DNA from 2 places in the Paenibacillus sp. PvP094 genome. Region 1 is predicted to be linked to the other one. Evidence: predicted binding sites of a transcription regulator. Region 1 holds the regulator's gene; the other holds the start of a gene.
What was found. Region 1 encodes NrdR, which represses ribonucleotide reductase genes. Its sites were predicted from a motif close to AACACNATATATNGTGTT; they were not measured.
Positions count from the first base shown of each region.

Region 1 (12,494 bases):
AAGAACGTATTTTGATGACCAATGGCATGGGCGAGCAGAACCTGATCCTGACTGATTATAATTCCTCTTGCCAGATGATGAAATTTCGAAGTTATCACCCTCACCCCCTTATTTAATCGGTATCCAGATTTGTGGCGCATGATGAGGACCTGCATAAACCTCTAATTCGGGTGTCCCGGCATGCTCATAAGAATTAGATGGGAACCATTCGGAAACAATCTGTTTCCATAGATTCTGCAAGCTCTCAGGCAGAGGCCCCTTTACTTCAAATACACTCCATTTGGAAGCAGGGATGGTGAGGGAAGACAAACCTTCTGGTATTTCACCATGATAAGCTGTACCAATCCAGTACTCCATTTGCTTCTCCTCGATCTCGGTCTGATCCACACAGACTCCAAGTAATCCTTGAATAGCTCCATTATTCAAAGCCATTAAACGATCTTCTGTTCCGTTCGCATAGGCTTCTTCCCACATTCTAGGGATTTCCCTTAAATTCTCTCCATCTGCATAAGAGTAAGCTTGCTTGATTCCAACTAACGTAAATTCAGCCTGTTCAACAATTTTATAATCCATCGGTTCCGCTCCTTTTAAACTTACTTGAATAGCCAAGCGATTATACGACTTAACTGAGGTGCTGCTTTTTCGCACCTCACTTGGTGCAACCCCATGCTGTCTGCGAAAAGCTTTGGAGAAAGATTCAGGAGTGTCATATCCGTATTTGTACGCCAAATCAATAATTTTCTGTTCACTCTGTACAAGTTCATGTGCTGCCAGTGTTAATCGTCTCCGCCGTATATATTCGAATACGGTAACATCTGTTAATAGCGTAAACGTACGTTGAAAATAAAAAGGCGAGATATGAGCCTGTGCTGCGATCTGCTCTATCGTTACATTTTCGAGTAGATGCTCTTCAATATACTGTATAGCCTTCTGCAACGATTCAATCCAGTTCATACGGTTGACCACTCCTTGATTTCTATAATAGAGGAATACTTGTTTTGCGGCCTGTCATTATTTGCTCTGATCTGTCCGGCCCTAGTCTTTTATGGTAACTGTTAATCTGTTCAACTCATGAGGAATCAACCATAATGGATTATCTTAGCACGTTCTTCATCGGAGGACAGGATAAAAAAAGTGAATCATTTTTGACCCTCACTTGTCTATTATATATCCCAACAAGAAAGGAGCAGCGGAAGTGACCGAGCACGAACTCTTCTATTCTTACAACAAAGATGTATATCGTTCCTGCTTGTATATGCTCAAAAACATTCAGGATGCCGAGGATGTATGCCATGATGTGTTTGTAACTGTGTTTCGGCAGGACTGGAGAAATGTTACACACCTCAAGGCCTGGATTATGCGGATCGCCATGAATCATTGCCTCAACATTATTCGAAAAAACAAAGTCAAAAATGACAAACAAGACCAACTACAGAACTTACATGAACACGAGGTTCTTGCTAGAGGTTCGGTCGATGGAATAGTTATGGCTAAGTTATCCTTCGCTGAATTGGAGCAACAATTGCGCCAATTGCCTGACAAGCTGCGCAGTGTTGTGACCCTGCGGTACATTGGTGATCTATCTGTTGCGGAAATCTCGGAAATCCTCAATATACGTCAGGGGACCGTTCGATCCAGATTGCACAAGGCTCTTAAATTGATGCGAAAGAAACTGGAGTACTACGAGAAGGTTAACTTGAGAGGAGAGAACCGTTTTGAATACAGTAGAATCCAAGGTTAAGAATCACATGAAACATTCAGACCACATTGAATATCCGGATTTTGATAAGATGTTTAACAGCATACAGATGGACGAGCTTCGGGTAGCAGATCAGCTCAAGGAAAGATCACAGCGCGGTAAGACGAAAGTTGCTATTGTCCTGGGTGTATCTGTAGCGGTAATGGCCACTCCGGTATATGCAGCTTTTCAATATGATTGGAGTGATGTCCTCTCCCATAAGTCCGGAATTGAGTCAGCTCTCCAAGCGGGATATGGTCAGTCTATTGAACAAAGCGTCACAGCTCACGGAGTCACCTTAACGGTGCATAACGCTTTTGTGGATGATAACCGAACAGTCCTTCTCTATACGATTAAACCCGCCATGGAAACAGACGGAGCAGAAATCAGATATGATCAGATCGTTTTGAAAGACAGTGAAGGTACACCTATTGAAGGACACTATTATCAACAATGGAACGAAGAGCAAGGTGTGTATCAGGGATACTTTGAAACGGACTGGGTGATGTCAGAGAACCAATCCGATCTTCAATTCTCCATTACAGGTGTACGATATTTACAAGACATACAGGAGGACATTACACTCGATCCCCAAGATTCTAATACTCAGAAATTCAATATACACAAGGACGGAATCGAATCGGTAGAAGTACAATCCTTCCAGCACACCGAAGAGCAAATCATGATTCGTTCCAACGTGACTTTCACTGATACGGCGTTGAAGGAACAGACTTGGGCCAGAATCACAGCTTATGATCCAAACGGGAACATGATTAAAGAAACAGAAAGCCCTATATACGGTACTAATGGTGCAACCGGAACATACTCCAGCACACAAATATTTAACGAGCAGCAGTTCAAAGAGAGCGCAGATCATTTCACCTTCACGTATACACATGAGAAAGAGCGAACAGATGGAACCTGGAACGTCAATCTCTCCTTGTCTCAACAGCAGATGGAAACGGGGACAGTCAAGAAAGAAATGGATATTCCACTGCAGTCATTGGATGGAGAGGCTAGAATCAGTGGGTTAGTGGTGACGCCAACCCAGATTCGAGTAACTATTGATCACCAAGAAGACTACTACAGATTGCCATACCGGACTTATCAGTTGGAAGTGGGTGGCAGCATGTTGGAAGGCTACGTTTCCGTCGAAGGCACGTTAAATCCTAACCAGACCGAACTGCGATTTGAGCAGAACGATTCGTCTCTCATGGATGTAAGTTCTGTGGCCAACAAACCCATAACCTTAATCGCGAAGGACAGAGTTGATGAGCATGCTGGTGACCAGACGTCTATTCGTCTAACGAATATTTCGACTCAGCCACAAACGATAACAAGTGATTACGAAGGACTCCATATCAACTGGACTTATTATCTTAAGGATGGGAACCTGTACGTTGGGTCGTCCAGCCCTGAGCCTACATTTGGCGGGATCAACCAAACGTATTTCCTTGATGCGGGAGAAAAGCAATATTTAACGCCGTTGTATTTCAACGACTCTGATAATAAACATACGGAAGTATTCCAAGATTTTAAGGGTAAAGTAATTGATCTTTATGTATCGAACTATACGACGAAAGAGCCGGATGGAGATTTACGAATTCCACTTAATAGCACTAAATAGTAACCCAGTCTAAACCAAGATGAAATAACTATTGCGCAAAAAAAATGCCCTTGTACAAGGGCATTTTTTTTATTCCTGTACTAAGCTGGTTAATATACCAGAAAGGGAATTTCCCTTCAAGTTAAATACCTTGAAAGAAAATCCCCTTTTGTTAGAGTACAATCCATACAAGCTGACTTGAATGATACATCTACATCCATAACCCTAGAATTTAATCGCTGCCCGGATCAATTTTAATGAGTTTGCGCGGTTCCTGTTCCTTCTCACCATACCAAACCAGCACATCTGCGAACAGATCCATAATGCGAATAAAACTCTCCTTGTCGGCTGCTGAAATTTGGTCAGCATGCATAAAGATATCGTCAAAGCAAAGCTTACGGACAAATTCAGTGTACTTTGCATATACCTCGCGCCCTTTCGCCGAAGGTTTGACATAAATGTCTTTGCGGTTACCGCTTAAATGATATTTTTCGAGCAAGCCTTTTTCCGTCAGATTCTTCACATTCTTAGAAAATGTACTGCGGCTAACGCCCAAACGTGCTGCCATCTCTGACATTTTCTCCTCCTTATCCTCTGCTTCCAGAATATATTCCAGGGTCTGGATCTGAGAGGCGGAGAACATCACGTCCGTACCATAGCTTCGCTGCAGCTTATAGGTGTTCGAATATGCATTGCCGTACTTGATAATTTTCTCAATCATGGTCCGATGGTCGCCCATCCAATCTAATTTCATGAGTAATCCCTTTCATATTTAGATTCTCTTTCCTTTACTCTACTGAAATTAGATATGTTTTTCAATCCATGTAATCGCTTCTTCTATGACTTCATGTCTAGTCGGTTCATTAAATATTTCATGCATGAGATGTGCATAGATCTTCAACGTTTTGTCAGTCGAGGCAATGTCTCCGTAGAATTCACGTGAATCCTGCTCGCTCACCAGCCCATCGTTTGCTCCATGCAGAACGAGCACCGGGTCCACAAACTGCTTGGCATGTTCTTTTAACCACGCCACGCCATTCCCCAGGCTATTAAAAAGATCCACAGAAATTTGTTTTTCTACCAGTGGGTCACTTGCGTAAGCGGATACAACCTCAGGGTCACTGCATACGCCACTGCCAAGCTCATTCGGGAAATACGTCCCTGTAGGAAGATCAAGCGGCAGCTCACCAGCAACCTTCGTATTGTAACGGGTAAGTGCTCCTGATAAAACAATGCCTTTGACCTTGCCTGGATATTTCGTGCCAAATGACGCAGTTGCAAATCCGCCCATACTATGACCAATGACAAATACTGGGAGATCATTGCTCTCTTGCAAGGCGCTATCAACTACGACATTTACATCCTCGATGATTTGGTGAAAATCACTGTAGAATGTACGCTTTCCTTCAGATCTCGCATGACCACGATGGTCGAATCGATATACGTTACAACCTCGTTTGTTTAATTGCTTCGTCAACTCATCATAACGCCCGGCATGCTCGCACAGCCCATGAACAATGACCACGGCTGCCTTCGCATCTTCGGCTGTATCCTTGCTGAAATATAGCTGTGTTCCGTCAAATGATTTAATCGTTGTCTCACTGTGGTTCATATTCATCCCATCCTTTTCATGGTGCTAAAGCATCCAGAAGATCACATCATTGAGCTTTGAGCACATTTAGTTAGCATTACCATGTCCACTAATCCAATAATATTTAGTTTTCTATGAAGACTATATTGTTTCTTACAGAAACAATATAACATCAGTTTTGCGCTATTGTCCATCAAATTTTTAAGCGTTTACATAAAATCGGAAAGGGAATTAATGCACTGAGCGGTGCTAATATCAATGTAGCTTCGCCCTCGTTTCAATCAACGCCCTTCAAGTCGAGTTCATAATGCGATTATTTTTTGGAGTAAGACAATATGAGCGTTTTGGCAACAGACACGGGAAAAGAGATCCATAAAAAGCAAAAAACCTCTTGGATACCAAGAGGTTTTCGAGTATGGAGCCTAGGGGGATCGAACCCCTGACCTCATCGCTGCCAGCGATGCGCTCTCCCAGCTGAGCTAAGGCCCCACATTAAATATGTACTTGTCCGCTTCAGCGATGTTCCACAGGCGACTCCTATATCATATAAAATGCAGCTTTAGCTGTCAATAACTTTTTCAGAAGGCAAAGTGTTTGGAGAAGAACAACCTCTGTACAGACAAGAACACTCATAATTACAAGCCCAGACTGCTCTTCTCCCTTAATCCACTTCTTTAATCGTCGAGATCCTCTTTGGACAACAACGATTTCAGTTCTTTCATGAACATATTGATGTCTTTGAATTGGCGATACACGGAAGCGAACCGCACATAGGCAACTTCATCAACCGGGAACAACTGCTCCATCAACAGCTCGCCAATTTGGCGGCTTTCCACTTCAGCTTCAGCAGTGTTACGCAGTGACTTCTCCACCTCGGAAACCATCATCTCCAGCGTCTCTACAGAGACAGGACGTTTCTCACAAGCCCGAATAAGGCCACGGAGAATTTTGTCGCGACTAAACTCTTCACGGCTGCCATCTTTCTTGATCACGATCAGCGGTGTCTCTTCGACCATTTCAAACGTCGTAAAACGGCGACTGCACTGCTCGCACTCACGACGACGGCGGATGGATTTTGATTCATTAGCAGGCCTAGAATCCAGCACTTTTGTACCCAGATAGGCGCAATAAGGACATTTCAACTCAGATCACTTCCCATGTTTTTCTTTTACCATAAATTCCCTGTCACTTCTAGTTATGAAAATCGCATTGAAGACACATAATACTTTTACCAACCGCGAGGAGGTGAACAGCAATGGCACAAAACAGCAACGGTAACTCCAACAACTTGGTAGTAACTCGCGCTTCCGCAGCACTGGAGCAATTGAAATATGAAGTTGCTCAAGAACTCGGAATCAGCATCCCACAAGACGGATACCAAGGTAACATGACTTCTTACGAGAACGGTTCGATCGGTGGATACATCACGAAACGTCTGGTAACAATTGCAGAACAGCAATTGGCAGGTCAATACCAATAATATCTGCATTGTAATACGTTAGACAGAGGAGCATGGAGCGGCCGGTGAATAACCGGCCTGCTCTGTGCTTCTACTATTAAATAAGACATACGATATCAAAATTCAATTCAAACCGATTGTACTCCAGACAACTGCATAATCCAAGCAATTAGCGATTAGAACGTATTATAGATCTTTACATACTGATTATAATAATAAATGACTCGTTGTACATAGTGCCGGGTTTCTCCAAAAGGAATATCTTTGACTGTCTCGAATGAGCCGTCCCAAACACCATCTCTGATCCATCCACTTACTTTGCCTGGTCCGGCATTGTAAGCGGCAATCATGGCCGTTTCATTGCCGTCAAACTGTTCTGAGAGGTTACGCAGGTACCATGTCCCAAGCTGAATGTTCCTGCCCGGTTCATGTTTCAGCTCCTCTAACGAGGTCCCGGGAATTTTGGCCTGCTCCATGATCCAGTTGGCCGTATCCGGCATCAGCTGCATCAGCCCGATGGCACCTCTTCTGGATTCCTTGCTTGTCTTGAAATTGGTTTCCACCTTGATGATGGAAGCGATAAGGAAAGGGTCTACCTCATAGCTCTGAGACTGCGCACGAATCTCTTCCTTGTAATGAATCGGATAAAACCACGCCATCCAGTTTGTATTCAGGAACAGCACCAATACAAATGAAACAAACATCAACAGCAGTACCCGTTTCTTACGCAGTAACTTCATATCAGACCCTTATGCTGCAAAAATGAAATAACCTGCTGCTCCGTCTCCGACCATAAGCCGCTGTTGTCAATGACCACGTCAGCACGCTGCTTCTTATGTTCAATATCCATCTGCGCATTAATACGGGCGTCAGCCTGTTCCTCTGTCATGCCATCCCGACTCATCAGCCGCTCCCGCTGCACGGATCTTGGGACGTAAACAACGACAACCTCATCAAATCCATTTTCCAGACCGGATTCAAACAATAAAGGAATATCCGATACCACAAGCTTGTCCGGATAGGCTTCTTCATATGCAGCAGCACGCTCCCGCATCTCCTGGCGAATAGCCGGATGTGTGATTGCCTCGAGCGCTTTACGCTCCTCGGGATTTTGAAACACAATGCTGCCCAGCTTTTTACGGTCCAGTGTTCCGTCTTCATTTAATATGGCTTGTCCAAACCGCTGAACAGCGGCAGCCAAAACAGGATGCCCGGGCATCATGACCTCCCGGGCAATCACGTCTGCATCAATCAGCAGCGCTCCCTTACTGGCAAGAAGGGCGGAAACACTGCTCTTTCCCGTTGCGATCCCGCCGGTTAAGCCAATATTCATCGTTTCACCTCATAACAGCTTCATTATTCCCATAATCATCAGTAACAACGCAGGAAGTACGGACAGTCTTCTCATCCAGCGCAGAGCTGAAAAGCGCAATCCAACTTTCATGCCTATTAACAGAAATGCGCCACTGAACAGCGCGATGACAAGTGCAGTCCACAATGTGGGGAAACCGAGCAAAGCAGCTCCGAGCCCTGCACCGAAGGCATCCAGTGACAGCGCGATTCCAAGCCACATCGCTTCCTGAGCAGATATGCTTCCCGAATTGTCCATATCTGCTTTGGAAGGACTGCGTAATATTTGAATGACAACTCCTAATTTCCGCAGTTCCAGTGTAAATACCATGCGTTCCAGCGATCCGCCGGATACAGATGGTTCAAGATCAAGTGCCAGCACTTGATTTCTGCCTTTGACCGGCGCTGCATGGATTGCTTGCTCTTCATCTCCGACTGCTTCCGTTCCCTCTTCCGATTCGAGGCGATCCTTCCCCTGCTTACGGATCAACTGAATTAATGACCACGCACCGATGGCAATCAGAATAACCGCACCAACGAACGAAGCCACATCAGGAGATACCACATGGGATAGCAGAACTCCCACCTGCATGGACAACGCAATGACCAACCCCGAACAAATGGAGATGACAGCAATGGATAACAGCGGGATCTTCGTCCTGCGCAGCCCGTATGTAATCCCGACACCAAAACCATCTAAACTAAGCGCCAAAGCAAGCGCCAGCAATGAAATAAAATGATGCAGCACCCTGGATTCCTCCCCTGTGCGGGAACTCGTTTCCACCTACCGTTACAGGTAGGTATTCGCCCGCTTATTTCTGCCATATCAGTATATGGAGGGAGTAATCCATGGGTGCTACGTTTTAATCATTTCGTTCATTCCGGTACAAATTCAAACCGTTAGCGTGTAAACGACAATTTCAATTTGTATCTTCTTTGGGTCACTTTAATGGTTGGCACTTCGGACAGTAATGCGTCCCGCGACCGCCAACAACGCTTTTCTCAATCAATGTACCACAAGTTGTACAAGGCTCGGATTTGCGACCATAGATTTTCAGTTGATGCTGAAACATGCCCATCTCACCTTGTCCATTAACATACGATTTGATGGAGGATCCGCCTGCATTCACGGCATCCTGCAGCGTAGCTACAATAGCCTCGTGCAGCACCGTCAATTGTGCTTCAGTCAGCGTCTTGGCAATGGTTTCGGGGTGAATACCAGCGCGAAAAAGGGCTTCGTCCACATAAATATTCCCGATGCCAACGACATATGCCTGATTTAACAACACAGCCTTGATTTTGGTTGTCCGTTTACCAACAGCTTCACGAAATGCAGTCACGGTAAATGCCGGATCCAGCGGCTCAAGGCCGAGCTTCAACAAAGGTTTGGATACGAGCTCTTCGCCTGCTGCAAACAAATGCATGGTTCCAAACTGTCGTACGTCCTTGTATCTCAATTCCGTGCCATCTGTGAAGTGAAAGATAACATGGGTATGCTTCTCTACTTCTTCGTGCTGCTCGTATACGCCGTATCGACCTTCCATCCGCAGATGGGAGACCAGTACCAGCCCGTCCAACAAAATCCGTAAAAACTTCCCTCTGCGCTCCACTCCGATGATGGTGTGGCCTGCGAGTTCCAGTGCAAATGCTTCTATATCGTCCGGCCGCTGAATGATGCGCGGCAAGTTAACGGTTACGCGTTCAATGGTCTTACCTACAACAAGCTGATTCAATGTTCTTCTGACTGTTTCGACTTCCGGTAATTCCGGCATGATGTTCTCACCTCCCCTATATTATAACGGAAGTTGAGCTTCAGCGGGACCCCTTCTTCTGTCGAATCCTTGTGAGGAAATGTTTGTAAATAAACGGAAATACATGCCGGTTGGTTATTTGGCTTCGTACCAGTTTTCCCCGAAACTTACTTCTGCTTTAAGCGGTACCGAGAGCTCCAATGCTTTTTCCATAACGGATGGCACCAGCTCCTTCATCAGCTCCAGCTCATCCGCAGGTACTTCAAATACAAGTTCGTCATGTACCTGAAGCAGCATACGACTCTTCAATTGGCGTTCCCGTAGCGCTTCATCCATCTGTACCATGGCCAGCTTGATGATATCTGCCGCTGTTCCCTGAATAGGTGTATTCATCGCCGTACGTTCTGCGAAGGAACGCAGATTGAAGTTGCTGGCATTAATCTCTGGCAGGTAGCGACGTCGTTCCAACAGCGTTTTAACGTAGCCATCCTGGCGAGCTTCCTTCACAATGTCATCCATATATCGGCGCACACCCTGGAAGACTTCAAAATACTGATCGATGAACTGTGCTGCCTCTTTACGCGTAATATGCAGATTCTGAGACAATCCATAATCACTTATTCCATACACGATACCAAAGTTAACTGCTTTGGCGGAACGACGCATATCCCCATCCACATCTTCAGGCTTCACACCAAATACATCCGAAGCAGTCTTGGTATGAATATCCATATCATTGACAAACGCTTCCTTCAAGCGCTCATCATCCGAAATATGGGCCAGTACACGCAGTTCAATCTGGGAATAGTCTGCTGCCAGAATGGACCATCCTGGCTCGGAAGGAACAAATACCTTCCGGATTTTGCGACCTTCTTCCATCCGAATCGGAATGTTCTGCAAGTTAGGGAATTGACTGCTAAGTCGTCCCGTTGCAGCAATGGTCTGACGATAATACGTATGCACCTTGCCATCCCGATCAGAAATCTCTTTAAGCAAGCCCTCCACATAAGTGGATTGCAGTTTGGCAAGCTGACGATATTGCAGAATATGCTTGACCACATCATTATAAGGAGCCAATTTCTCCAAGACTTCCGCATCTGTGGAATAGCCTGTTTTTGTTTTTTTCACCACTGGCAAACCCAGTCTATCAAACAAAATCTCACCCAGCTGCTTCGGTGAATTCAGATTGAATTCTGTACCGGATAGTCGGTAAATCTCCGCCATCAGCCTGCTGATCTGTTCCTCGAACTCACGTCCCAAGGCCTGCAGATCTGCTGTATTCGCTTTAATCCCCTGTTTCTCCATGTCTGCCAGAATGCGTGATAACGGCATCTCCAATTCGTGAAAGAGCGCGTTCATCTCATCATTCTCAAGTGCCTGCTCCTGAAGAGGAATAATGGCAGCCACGGCAGCAGCCTTCCGGCACAGGAAATCGCCCAGGATTTCTACATCAGGCACCTTGTATCTTGCACCCTTCCCCATAACCGTGTCGTCTTCAGCCAGGGAAGGCAAGCCATACTTCGAAGTTAAGCCGCTAATGGTCTGATTGGATTCCGTCGGGTCAAGCAAGTAGGCAGCAAGCTGCACATCGAAGGATGCTCCGGCGAATTCAAGACCATGCGCGTGCAGAGCTAGATCGACGCGGTGCAGATCATAACCACGTTTGGGCTTGTCCGGATTACCAAGCCATTCACGAACCGGGACCGCTGCTTCAGAATGTAACACCTCGGGTGAAAGGAAGACATACGTCTCACCTGATCCAATCGCTACCCCAATCAATTTCGCTTGATGTGGATTATCACCATGGGTCTCCACGTGGAGAACATCAATGGATTCCAGGGAGCCAAACAGCTCACCAATCGTTTCTTCTGTAGCAATCGTGGATTCCACTTCGGCAGCTGGTACCGCTTCAGCTGCAGAGCCTGCACTCCCACTGAATGACAAGCGTTCGAGCAAGGATTTGAATTCAAGCTTGGCCAGTGCTGGCCCTGCCTGTTCTTCTTTTAACCCGGCGAACTGCATGTCATCCCAGGTTTGTTCCAGCGGCACTTCGCGGTGAATGGTCGCCAGCTCTTTGCTCATCCGGGCATCTTCGGCATGTGTCTCAATCTTTTCTTTCATTTTACCTTTCAATTCACCTGTGCCGTTCAACACTTCCTCGACAGAACCGAATTGATGCAGAAGTTTCAAGGCAGTCTTCTCTCCGACTCCGGGAATACCCGGAATATTATCAGAGGCATCGCCCATCAGGCCTTTGAGATCGATAATTTGGAGTGGCGTCAGACCATACCGTTCCTTAATTTGAGCAGGGTCATACAGTTCGATATCCGTTACCCCTTTGCGCGTGAGACCGATATGTACATGTTCGGAGGCAAGCTGCAGCATATCCTTGTCACCCGATACAACCAATACCTGTCTTCCAGCCTCGTCTGCGCGTTTGGTTAACGTTCCGATGATATCGTCCGCTTCAAACCCGGCCAGCTCAAACTGGGCAATACCCAATCCTTGCAGCAATTCTTTGAGTAATGGAAACTGTTCCGACAGCTCGGGTGGTGTTTTTTCACGGCCACCTTTATACTCCTGGTAACCTTCGTGACGGAAAGTGACTTTGCCAGCATCAAATGCCACCATGACATGGGTTGGCTTATGCTCTTCCAGCAATCGGAGCAGCATGGTGGTGAAGCCATACACCGCATTGGTATGCAATCCTTTCGAATTCGTCAGAGGAGGCATTGCAAAAAACGCCCGGTAAATAATGCTATTTCCATCTATGAGAATAAACTTTTCCATTCCAGCACCTCACGTATCGTATGGTCAAACCCTCAAGTACATCTACTCTCATGATAACATACACACCTGTTACAACAAAAAAGATTGGGCATCTTTTTACACATTCCATCCAGCAAAAAAAGAACTCTCTCCACAGACAGCCTGTCGTTTGCAGGCTGCCGGGAAAAAGTCCCTTGTTTTTGCAGCAAATCGTCCCCAATTCCACTGAT
Region 1 is NZ_JBEPOM010000001.1:6,596,765-6,609,258, forward strand. It holds gene ABIC22_RS29730 (NUDIX domain-containing protein) at 1-98, opposite strand, end outside; gene ABIC22_RS29735 (AraC family transcriptional regulator) at 109-954, opposite strand; gene ABIC22_RS29740 (RNA polymerase sigma factor) at 1,196-1,741, shown strand; gene ABIC22_RS29745 (DUF4179 domain-containing protein) at 1,716-3,365, shown strand; gene ABIC22_RS29750 (MarR family winged helix-turn-helix transcriptional regulator) at 3,577-4,098, opposite strand; gene ABIC22_RS29755 (alpha/beta hydrolase) at 4,147-4,956, opposite strand; tRNA gene ABIC22_RS29760 (tRNA-Ala) at 5,352-5,424, opposite strand; gene nrdR (transcriptional regulator NrdR) at 5,610-6,077, opposite strand; gene ABIC22_RS29770 (alpha/beta-type small acid-soluble spore protein) at 6,191-6,415, shown strand; gene ABIC22_RS29775 (lytic transglycosylase domain-containing protein) at 6,571-7,134, opposite strand; gene coaE (dephospho-CoA kinase) at 7,131-7,727, opposite strand; gene ABIC22_RS29785 (manganese efflux pump) at 7,737-8,492, opposite strand; gene mutM (DNA-formamidopyrimidine glycosylase) at 8,686-9,516, opposite strand; gene polA (DNA polymerase I) at 9,631-12,285, opposite strand.

Region 2 (12,494 bases), 170 kb from region 1:
TGGTCACCCACTGGCTTGTTCCGATAAGCAGCAAGGAGATCAATACGATGGTTGTCGAGATTGCACTACCGAAACCGTAACGATAGGTTGTAAAGGTTGAATTATACATATACGTAGCGAGCAGCTCGGTTGCATGAGCCGGACCACCTTTGGTCATGATGTACACCAGATCAAACGATTTCAGACTGCCCGAAATACACAGAATGATCGCAACCTGCACGGTACCCCAGATCATGGGCAGTGAGATCGATACCAGCTTACGGATGCCCGAAGCGCCGTCAATTTTGGCAGCATCATGTATTTCACCAGGAATGTTTTGCAGTGCAGAGATGAAAATAATAAGGTACAAACCAACGAAGCTCCACAGCAGTGGCGGTACGAGAGAGAAGATGGCAATTTTATCGTCAGAAAGCCATTGCAGCTTCCAGCTCTCCAGGCCGAGCGCATCCAGCAGGAAGTTCAGGATCCCGATCTGCGGATGATAGATATACTGCCAGATCATGCCGATAACGACGGTAGACAAGACCATGGGCAGGAAGACAGCAGAGCGCAGGAAGCGCTGCAGCGGATTGCTTTTGTGTAAAATGACCGCGAGCATCAGCGCTAACGGAATCTGACCGAACACGGAGGCCAGTACAAAAATGACGTTATTTTTCAGTGCCCGCCAGAATACCGGGTCATGCCAGATCTCCACATAGTTATTCAGGCCAATATATTTGGACTCCCCGATGCCGGACCAGTTGAAGAAGCCGTAATAGGCTGACCATACAACCGGAACAAATACAAACAATGCATATATGATGACTGCCGGAGCAAGCCCCAGCATAATAAAGCGACGACTGCGCAGTGCATTCATTCCTTCACTTCCCTTCATTAATGCCTTACATATCCCTTTCACACATTGAAAGCCTGCAAATGAAACGGAAAACCCCTCCCCTGCCGGGAAGGGGCTATACTGCTCAGTTAATCCCATGAAGTACGAATCACCGAGCGTTTTCAATCTACAACCTATTCCTCATCGATTCTGTTAATTGCCAGCGGCATTAGCCTGTGCAGCCTGAATTTTGGCAGCGATATCTTCCGCTTTGCCGCCCATCAGCAGTTCCTGCAATCCATTATTAATAACTTCAACCGTTGCAGACCCCAGCTTGGAATCGTAAACCGGATTAATCTTCACTTCCTGCATCAAGTCGTACAATTCGATGAACAATGGATGTGCCTTGGATTTATCCAGCTCAATGTTGTAGCTAACGAGTGTACTGCTGTCCAGCGTAGCCTTTTGGCCGTCAGGCCCTGCCAGGGCATAGAACAGCTCCATGGCTGCCTCTTTTTGGGCACCGCTCAGCTTTTTGCTTACACCCAGACCGGTACCTACCACACCTGATGTCGTTCTTGGCTCTCCTTCACCACCATCTACCGGGGGAAGAATAGTAATATGAGTGTTGTCCAATACCTCCGCAGGTGCGTTGTTCACCAGGTTCGCCAGGGCCCATCCACCATTCATGACCATGGCTGCTTTCCCCTGAAAATACAGCTGCATCATCTGGGTTTCGTCAATGCTGTTGAACCCATCCTGAAATGCTTTGCTGTTACCAAGCTCTTGCATTTTGTTTAACGCCTCAATAAACTGCGGATCCGTAAAACTGGCACCATCCTGGGCTGCTGCTTTCAGAAACCAATCTGTACCCGTAATCCGGTCTGCCAATGTACTGAAGATCGTCGATTGTGCAACCCAGTTTGCCTTGTTCCCCAGCGCCATTGGAATAACCTTGTTCTCATTAAACGTTGCAATGGCCTGTTCCAATTCAGCCCACGTTTCAGGAACTTTGACGTTATACTGTTTAAACAGTGCTTCGTTGTAATAAATGAAGGAACTTGGCGCCAGATTCATCGGCACGGAGTAGATGTTTCCGTCAACCGTATATCCATCCAGTGCATTCGGGATAAAGTTGTCCTTCCACTCCGGCTTCGCATCCAGCTCTGAGTTAATGGGCTGAAGCAGATCGCCTTTTACAAACTCTTTCGTCATGGCATCCGGCCACATAACAAACAAATCCGGCATTTCGTTTGCAGCTGCTACAGTACGGAGCCTTGTTTTAAGGCCGTCTGTCGGCAATCCCTCATCCACCACTTCAATATCCGGATGTGCTGCCCGGAAATCTTCAATAATTTTTCGCATGGCTACTGCCTTTGCATCCTGTCCGGTCCAGTTATGCCACAGCGTAACCGTGACTTTATCGCTGTTGCCCGTTCCCTCCGAACCATCACCGCCACTGCAGGCAGCGAGTACCATCGAAAACAAGGCAATTGCCACAAAACCCGAAAGCCATCTTTTTAACATCTCTATACTCCCCCTTGGCTGTTTGAATACCCTCATTGTAAATGGTAACGCTATCATAACGTAAGGTGACGATCCACGGATGGTGGGGTGAAAAATATCGGATGCCCTACCCAATAGCGTGTTACTTGTAATTAGAACAAAAAGAGCTCTCGATGGAGAGCTCTTTAAGCAAACAAACTATTTCGTATGAAAAAGAATAAGTTCAATTTATTTCATGCTGCTTTTGATAAGTGCCGCAAAAGCTTCCGAGCCTTCCTTCGTCAAATGTACGCCATCTTTTTCAAAGTACTCGTCGTGCCCTTCGCTTGCACTGTTCCAATCAATGAGGGAAACATTACTGTAAGATGAGGCTGCTTCGTTCAGTGCTCTGTTAACCGTTCGTTCCCAAGGACGAGGGACCCGGACAGTAACCAGATATACATGATTCTCATCCTTGAGGTAATCCAGCACGGAATCCAGACTTTTGGAATTGAATGAACCGTTGGTTCCCAGCTCAAGGACAACCTGATTGCCAAGTTGGTCGTTTCGTTTAAGCCCATCCAGGACATCGGCTGCCTCCCACATCTGACGACCAACATGACCATCCACGTGTACCCCGGACATATGTTGTTCCAAATAAGGCTTGGCATCCAGAATGACCGAATCCCCTATCACGGTATAGTGGATCTTGCCGTCTTCAGCAGGGGGAGCTTTGTCTCCACCCTCTTGCGAAGCATCTCCTGGCTGATCCGGGTTCCCCGCAGAATCAGTCCCGTTATCATCGGCATGATCCTTATTTCCAGCAGCATCTCCAGCAGTCTGGTTCGGCTCATCAGCAGCCGTTCCATCTCCAATATCGGATGCCGGTTCCTCCGTTTTGGAAGGCGTATCTGGCTTCGACGTCTGCTCTGCTGGCTTGTCTTGCTGATTTCCGCCATCATCCGCAGGCTTGTCATTCTTCTGCGGTGCCGGCTTCTGGCCGGCATCTGCGGTATCAACAGGAGCCGGAAGAACATCCTGTCCGATCTCTTCATGCACAGCATGTTCTCCATTCAATGTGGTAGACATCGATACAGAATGTGAGTCGGAGTTCGCTGCAGAGGAAATCATCATCTGTGACACGGTGAAGCACATAAACAGAGCTGACATCACCACTCCGCCCCGCTTCAACCAGATCTGATGCGTACTAATACCGTTTCGCCCTCTACCCCATAGCCGGGACCAGGTATCACGGAATCCGTTATAGCGGATTGGATTTTCGATAAACTTCAATGATAGGGAAGCCAGCACTAACGTTGCTGCAACCTGCAGAACCATTCGAACCGGATGTAAACCTCCCGTATCGACCACAGGACTTGTCAGGATGATTACAGGATAATGCCAGAGATAGAGCCCATAGGAACGCTCCCCAATCCATCTCAGCGGTTTTGCACCAATCAGGCGTCCCAGCATCGAAGAGGGATGGGCCAACACAGCGACCAGCAGCGTAGTAGCTATGGCTTGAAGTACCATACCCCCTTGGTAGAGCGATGGTTCATATTCACTGCTGTTCAGCATCATGTAGACCAGCAGGGCCAGTGCTGCCAAGCCCGATACATCGAGCACGGCTCGATTAAGGTTCGCAAGGGAGGAGGACAGTTTGCGGCTTGGCCACACAACAGCCAGGGCAGCCCCGGCCAGCAAGGCAAAAGCACGCGTGTCCGTACCGTAGTATACACGGCTCGGGTCCAGATTCGGATTGTATAGAATAGCCATTGCTCCAGCAGATAACTCAGCGGCAACGACAATAAAAACAACGAGCCATCCCTTCCTTTTGAACAGCTTAATTGAAAGGATAAGGAGCAGTGGCCACACCAGGTAAAACTGCTCTTCCACGGCAAGCGACCAGAAATGTCCGAACGGTGATGGAGGACCGAAACTCTCGAAATAGGATACATGGTGGAAGATATACCACCAATTGCTTATGTATAATACACCCGATATAACGTCCCCACGCAGGGCAGCAAGCCGGGAAGGATCTGTGAAGAGAAGCCAAATCATGACCACTGCAGTCATGGTAAGCATGCCAGGCACGAGACGCTTGATTCGTCTCACCCAAAAATCACCGAGTGATATGCGTCCATGTTCCTGCCATTGGGACACAAGAATATCTGTAATCAGATAACCTGATAAAACAAAGAAAATGCCTACACCGAGCAAACCGCCGGGAATAAAACTCAGATTAAGATGATATCCAATCACAGCAAGAACGGCAATGGCCCGCAGACCATCCAATCCGTTCATATGCCGCCTGTTGTTCAACGTTTGTGACATTCGCGCCCCTCCTTGTTGCTTCGGGCCCACATCGTGGATGTCTGGGGCAGCTGCAAATCAGCTTGGCTTCGCATCGTGATTCTGGTTGTCATTAACATACGTATTGCACCTTTCGTCATTCATTTCCAATATATCGATCAACACTCACGTTTAGCATTATACGCTCAAGCGCAGTGAGATAAATTACAGCAGTAGTTACAAAGTGGTGAAACGATGTAACCTTTCCTGCCAGCTAATATAGCTGTAAAATCATACTCCAAAATTGTCGTTTAATACAGTCTTTTTCTTGGGCTGGGTAATATTACCTCACTACCATATCAATACAAAAAGACCGCCCACTTCCTCAGCAGCCACCATCCATTATAAACCTATCCCCAGCCGGATTGAAAGTTTTGCCCATAAATGCTTCTAGATGCCTAGGACTCTGGAGGTGAATAGGACGAATCCTCTTTTATTCCGGGAATCTTCTAGTTGTAATCATCCTTTGAAGCCTGCTGATTCTACGTCAGGTCATACAAAAAGGGCGACCAAAGTGCTGGTCACCCTTAACTGTATTCTACTCATCACATTAACCTGGATGATGTCTATCCTCTAATTACATTTGCTGTATCCACATTGGCTGCAAGTCTTGCAGCCTTCAATATTGATCAATGAAGCTGAACCACAGGAAGGACACAAATCTCTCGATGCTGTATAGGTTGCTAACGGTTCGTCCACAATCGCCGATTCAGAAATTCGATTCACACTCTGGTCTGCCTCTTCATTAGTAGAGGATGCACTCTCTTGAGGGGTGCTCTGTACATGGCTTTCGAGCGCCTTCGCTACTGCGTCTGCGATGGACTCTACCCGGTTTACACCAAAGCCAATCGCTCCCGAACCACCGATGCCTTTCAGATGTTTGATAAGAAGTTCGACTTTATGTCCGTGATCACCATATCGCAGGAACAGGGAGCACACTCTTCCCAGCGCTTCTGCCATGGCGAATACATCGGAACCGGCTTTACCCACGTTCAGGAAGATCTCCGCCGGAATGCCACCCAGGTCGTTGATCGTAATGTAAGCCATGCCAAACGGAGTATTTATTTTATACGTTGCTCCCCGCAGTACCTGCGGACGACTCTTGTACTGTTTATCCAGTACTTTGGCAGCAGGCGAGACCGCTACACTTGTTTTGCCCTCGTTCTCTGTCTCCGAAGGTGCGGACGTGAAGGCTGTCGTTTCGTTTGCAGCACTTGTTTCTTGTACCTTATCTGTCACACTTGTTTGTTCACTGACTTCGCTCTTCGCCTCTTCCTTCTTCGTCGTGGAGAGGACCTGTACATCGCGGCTGCCGTCCCGATAGATCGTAACTCCCTTACAACCTAGATCAAAAGCAAGCTCATACAACTGTGCCGTATCTTCAACCGTAAAATCAGCCGGACAGTTGGCCGTCTTCGAGATGGAGCTATCCACCCAATGTTGAATCGCTGCCTGTACCCGAATATGATTTTCTGCTGACAGATCCATCGCCGTTACATAATAGTCAGGAAGTTCCTCGCCGGGGTGTTCATCCAGCCACTCCTGGGCAATAGGGACAAACTGCTCATCGTAACCGAGCCGGCTTTGACGGAAATATTTAAACGCAAAGTAGGGTTCGATCCCTGTCGACGTACCCACCATCGTTCCCGTACTTCCTGTTGGAGCCTGCGTGATAAGCGTTACATTACGAATGCCTTGCTTGCGGATGGCCTCTCCCACTTCCGGATAAGCCCCGACCAGATTTTTCATAAATCCACTCTGTAAGTATGGCTCCACTTCAAAGGCAGGGAATGCTCCCTTCTCAGCCGCAATCTCTGCTGACGCGAGATATGCTTCTTTTGCGATAAAGCCATACAGTTTATCCAGAAATTCAAGCGATTCCGGGCTGCCGTACCGGATGCGCAGCTTAATCATCAGCTCTGCGAGACCCATCGTGCCAAGTCCAACCCGGCGCTCCCGCTGTTGATTCTTTTGGTTTTCCTCAAAATGATAAGGTGTCGCATCAATTACATTGTCCAAGAATCTGGCCGAAATGCGTGTTGTCTCCGCCAGCTCCTGCCATGCCACATCATGACTGGTTTCATCGTAAAATTTGGATAAGTTGATAGCCGATAGATTGCAGACGCCCCATCCTGGCAGGCCTTGTTCGCCGCATGGATTGGTACATATAATCGGATTAAAATACCAGCTGTTGGACATCTGATTGTAGTACTCCATAAAGACAACACCCGGCTCTGCTGATTTCCAGGCCGATTCGATAATCGTACGCCATATATCCCGGGCCTTTACTGTGCGGTAATGGATAACCTGGTGCCCGGCTTCCTTCCATTGCTGCAGATCCCCGTTCCACTCGTTGTCATAATCGGGATCGCTCGTATCCGGAAAAACAAGTTCCCAGTCCCCGTCCTGTTTGACGGCTTCCATAAATGCGTTGCTCACGCATACGGACAGATTGGCATTGGTGACCTGCCCCATCGTTTGTTTGACGGTAATAAAATCCATCACATCCGGATGCCAGTCGTTCATCATCAGCATAAGTGCTCCCCTGCGGCTTCCTCCCTGTTCAATCAGTCCAGTGGTATAACTGAACAGGCCTCCCCAGGATACCGAACCGCTGGAAGATCCATTGACCCCTTTAACAACGGCACGACGCGGACGGAGTGACGACAGGTTGATGCCAACCCCGCCACCGCGAGCCATAATCTCCGTCATTTCAGTCAACGTTTTCATGATGCCACCCCGACTGTCCTGCGGAGAAGGAATGACATAACAGTTAAAGAGGGTCAGCTCATCGCTAGCACCCGCACCAGCAGCAATTCGGCCTCCCGGAACCAGCTTCCAATCGTCCAGGACAGCCCGGAACTTGGATTGCCACTTTTGCTGTTTTTCCGGAGTGGATTCTACAGATGCCATCGCTCTCGCGAGCCGGTCCCACATCTCCTCCGGTGTTTTTTCTATATTAAGTGTCAGCTTCTCCACTTCCGTCTGGATCGTTTCTCCACTGCGAGTCTTCACTTTCACCATCTGACCCTGCCGTTCCACGATTTCCCCCACTTCCTTTGTCGGAAACTTCGGGTCATCTTTCGTCAGAACGAGTACAACATCTCCTACCTTGGCATGGTTTGGATCAGCATCCTTCCAGGCATAACGGTCCAAAAATATTTTTTCACTTAGTCCTTCCAACTTGTGCGACAATTTGTTCGAATTCATTATGTTTAACAGCCTCCCCAAAAATCCCATTACATTTCTATTATGTGTTTAAATTATGCCAAAACACCACATATAGTGATTTATATTCAGTATAGTACACCATATATTGATTTTCCATGTGACTTAAGTCACAGCTGCTCTTTCTATTCACCCTGTACTTGGACTAGCTCACTCTTACGCCATCAGACTCTCTCATTCAAAATTTGTGAATTTTTTTAGACATTAAGGTTCGAATTCGCACCTTATTTGGAGGTAGGTTATGAACTGCCTCTCATTCGTCCATACTATGAGCTACGAATAAAACGTCATCATGTATGGCAGGGGAGGAATCACCATGAACCGGAAACATCCGCTTCACATGAATCAACCTGCAGCAGAACTGCCCGTTCCGCTCGAATTCGATCGCAGCTGGCTGACCCAATTGGAGTCACGGCTCGATAAAGGCGGTCCTTGGGGAGATTACAGACTCTTTCAGCTTGGTATTCAAGCCGAAGAGACCAATCTGATTCCCAATTTTGATGAAATACAGTGTCTGAAGCATTTGCAGGGACTGACGCCGCTTCCGCACCAGATGGACACTGCACGCAAAGTATTATTTGAAATGTCAGGCCGTGCCATTCTTGCCGATGAGGTCGGTCTGGGAAAAACCATAGAAGCCGGTTTGATTTTGAAAGAATATATTGTCCGCGGTCTCGTATCCAAGGTCCTCATTCTCGTGCCTGCATCCCTTGTACTTCAATGGGTACGAGAGCTGAATTCAAAGTTTGGCATTCCCGCAATTGCACAGAAAAAAGCCTATTCCTGGCAAAATGAAGTGGTAGTAGCTTCGATGGATACGGCTAAGCGAGATCCGCATAAGGACATCTTGCTGAGTACGGATTACGACATGATCATTATTGACGAAGCCCACAAACTCAAAAATAAAAAAACGACCAACTATCAATTCATGCTGAAACTGCGGAAAAAATATTGTCTGCTTTTGACTGCAACACCTGTACAAAATGACATGAGCGAGCTGTTCAATCTCATAAACTTGCTGAAGCCGGGCCAGCTGGGTCGTCAAGGTGACTTTAGTGCCAACTTTGTGGTGGATAAACGAATCCCCAAAAACCAGGAGCAGCTTAAGGACGAATTGTCCAAAGTCATGATCCGGAACCGCCGCGGTGAAGGACCCGTACAGTTCACCAAGCGGAATGTTTCCAATGTGAATTTGCAGCTATCTCCTGAAGAACAGGCACTCTATGATGGGGTAACTTCCTTTGTTAAAGATCAATATCAGGAGGCTGGTGGAAACCTGAGCAGCATGCTCTCCCTTGTTACGCTGCAGCGGGAAGTGTGCAGCAGCCGGGATGCAGTATTTGTTACGCTGGTCAATCTGTCCAAGAAGCTCCCGCTTGACTCCCCGCTCCGGGACAAAATTTGGGATCTGGTTGCCCATATCAAGGCCATTAAGGAAAATACGAAGGCTGAGAAAACGATGGAACTGATTCGAAACATGAATGAGAAAGTCATCATTTTCACCGAATACCGGGCCACGCAGGAGTATCTGCTGAATTATTTTCGCAACAACGGACTTACGGCTGTTCCATATCGTGGCGGCATGAACCGGGGGAAAAAGGACTGGATGATGGACCTGTTCCGAGGTCGTGTTCAGGCCATGATCGCAACCGAAGCTGGTGGCGAAGGCATTAACCTTCAATTTTGCCACCACATGATTAATTTCGACTTGCCCTGGAACCCGATGCGTGTAGAGCAGCGAATTGGCAGGGTACATCGGCTGGGACAGCAAAATGACGTCAATATCTACAATCTGTCGACGACAGGCACAATTGAAGAACATATTTTGAATCTGCTGCATGAAAAGATCAACATGTTCGAGATGGTCATCGGCGGACTGGATGTTATTCTGGAACGCCTGGAGAAAAAGGAATCCATTGAAAAGAGTCTCTATAAGATCATGCTCGAATCCCAGAACGAAGATGACATTCGACGGAAAATGGATTCGCTTGGACAATCACTGAATTCCATTCAGCGTGAAGTGGCCGATGAAGTGCCATCCGTCTCCCTTCTGGATCTGGGCAAAGGAGGACACTGACCATGACCATGTCACCCCAAGAAGTTCAAGCCTATGTGACAACCTATCTCGAAGCCATGGAATGCCAGATCATGGAGCGTTCTCCTGCACATATAACCGTTAAACTATCACCGGAAGCGGACAAGGCATTAACCAACCGTCCGTACTATTGGGGATTTGTTGAACGCACTGGAGCTCCGGCGGAGACGATGTCCTTTACGTTCGTATTTGATCCGGCAGCGCATCAGCAAGCCATCGATGCAGCAGAAGCCAGAGCTGCTCAGGCATCTCCCTCGCTCTCTGCAAGTCAGAGCGGACCTGTCGGCCCAGGCAGCGCCGGGTCCGGGTCCGGACCAGATGCACCTAAAGAAACCATTCTTGGCCGCTATTTCGGCATTACTCCAGCTCTGCCGCAGCTCGGGCCCGGCCGCATCCTGCGTGAAGACGTCGTCTATGGCAGTCGCAGACTGCAGCAGATCTTTGAGGCAGCCCGTGAAGGCGGCGCATTCGTGAACCTGTTTGAGCAGGCACCCAAGCGTCAGCTGCGCGCTGCCGTACCAGCTGTATATGAACCATGGCTTGGTGTATGTTTCAAAGTGGAATTTGCCTGTGATTTGAAACGGGAGGAGCTCCATTTTCTTGGCATCTCCCTTCGCACAGGTGAAATTATCGAACAATTCGGTTCCAAGCTGAACCGGCGAGACCTCAGCCCCAGGCTGGCTGAGAACATGCATGTCCAGACAGCCAAGGTATCGCTGTCGGATGCTGGAGCAGCACTCGAGAAACACCTTACCAGACGTCTGCTGGAACTGGATTATGGTTGGGCTGAACAAGCCAAGGCACGACTGGACCTGGAACTTGCTGTGGTTGATGCGTATTACGAAGCCGTTCTTAGGGAGGATACGCCTGAGGTTGAATTAGACGACAATTCCTCAGGATCTGGTCGTGATTCTGCTTCCACCGGGCAAGAGCTCGGGACTAATTCTATGAGAATTCAGACTATTGCAGGGGATCACTCCCTTGTCCCTCCTGTGAATCGAATATCCGCAGGCATGGCTGGATTGGAGACACACTCGGATGCCGAACTTGCTGCTGAACAGGCTGTCCCTTTGGATGAGGAAACGGATACCGAGCAGGAGAAGGCACGCCAGGCGGTTCTGGACCGTGAAGCGATGAAACTGCAATACGAAACCCGCCGGACAGAAATGATCTGGCAGTATGAGCCCAAAGTCAAGGTCACGGCCATAAGCACCGGCATGTTTCATTTAAGATAGACGCAGACACTACTTTTCCAGCAAATGACGGCAAAAGTAGTGTTTATTCATGAGCAGCCACCCGACAGGTTGCAGCAACCTTTGCATGGCTTGTCCACTAGAATGAACCTAGAAGTGATCGTGCAGCGAATAATCGTCCCTGTTCGTCATAATGTACTCCAGAAAAAGAAGGTGTTAATTATGAACCAAATCTTCCATAGGCCATGGCTTGTCATCCGCCGGGCAGCAGGCGTGGGTGTCATGTGCCTTTTGGGTTTAACTACGTTGTCCACAACATTGCAGGCAGAAGATGTCTTAGGTTTGCAAGCAGCCACCACAGAACTTTCCTACCAGTTAACGACGGCAAAAAGCGATGCTTCCCATGCATCTGACAAGTTTGCTCCTGCTGTTGTTCAACAGTTTGCTCTTCAACAAGTCAAGGCCTTGGGCTCCTTACAAAAGATGGACCAAGGCTGGAACCAGGCGCAGCTAGACTTTACGCCTCTTGGTCCCGGAACGCACAGCTGGCTTGTAAACGCTCATATCGATGGAACATCTGTTGGATATATGATCATTACAGCTAACCGTACAGGGAACCTGCAGCTAAGCGAGTACGGACAGGGAGAACACAATCCGTATGACCTCTCTCTGCTGCTGCAGTCTCTTCAACGACATCATCTGAATCTGGAGGAATTGTCACATGCAGAAGACATCCAGTTACGTTATGCCTCCCCTCTTCTTGCCTATTGGAAAGTAGAACAATCCGGTGCTGGAACCATCTATATTGATGCAACCAACGGTGACACTTTACCGAATGGTGCTGTAAAGGCCATTGAGCGTGAATCTCGGGTTGAACATACTCGACCGCCTTCTCCTACGCTATCCGTGTCTGTACAACTCCAATCCAGAACAGATGAGGTGCCCAAGATTCCAGCCTTTTCAGCGGATCCGATCTACGTGCAACCGGATTTTGATCCTGCCGATAATCTCTTGTGGATTACTTCGGAAGCCGTCCCTGTAACAAGTTTGCAGCCGTTGATACAGCAGTGGAAAAACCATCAGGCCGTTGTCTTTTCGGCAGATGAGCGCAATGTATTATATGGAGGCCCTCTTCCTGTTACCGGATATCAGATCTGGAGAATGGATGATGGTTCGGAGCAAATGGAATATGTAGCGATTGGGGGACATTCTTCCGTAAAACGTTTCGTTCCGATTGACACGTTAATGAACGACGGTCATTTTTATACTTTCAAGCCGTGAAGCCGTGAGTTTTGTATAGTCTCAAGCGAACACAAATAAGACGCCT
Region 2 is NZ_JBEPOM010000001.1:6,428,026-6,440,519, forward strand. It holds gene ABIC22_RS28985 (carbohydrate ABC transporter permease) at 1-856, opposite strand, end outside; gene ABIC22_RS28990 (extracellular solute-binding protein) at 1,028-2,341, opposite strand; gene ABIC22_RS28995 (acyltransferase family protein) at 2,549-4,633, opposite strand; gene ABIC22_RS29000 (adenosylcobalamin-dependent ribonucleoside-diphosphate reductase) at 5,225-7,861, opposite strand; gene ABIC22_RS29005 (DEAD/DEAH box helicase) at 8,196-9,956, shown strand; gene ABIC22_RS29010 (YqhG family protein) at 9,959-11,209, shown strand; gene ABIC22_RS29015 (hypothetical protein) at 11,390-12,448, shown strand.
Region 2: the regulator NrdR is predicted to act here: its motif matches at 7,924-7,941, upstream of ABIC22_RS29000 (adenosylcobalamin-dependent ribonucleoside-diphosphate reductase).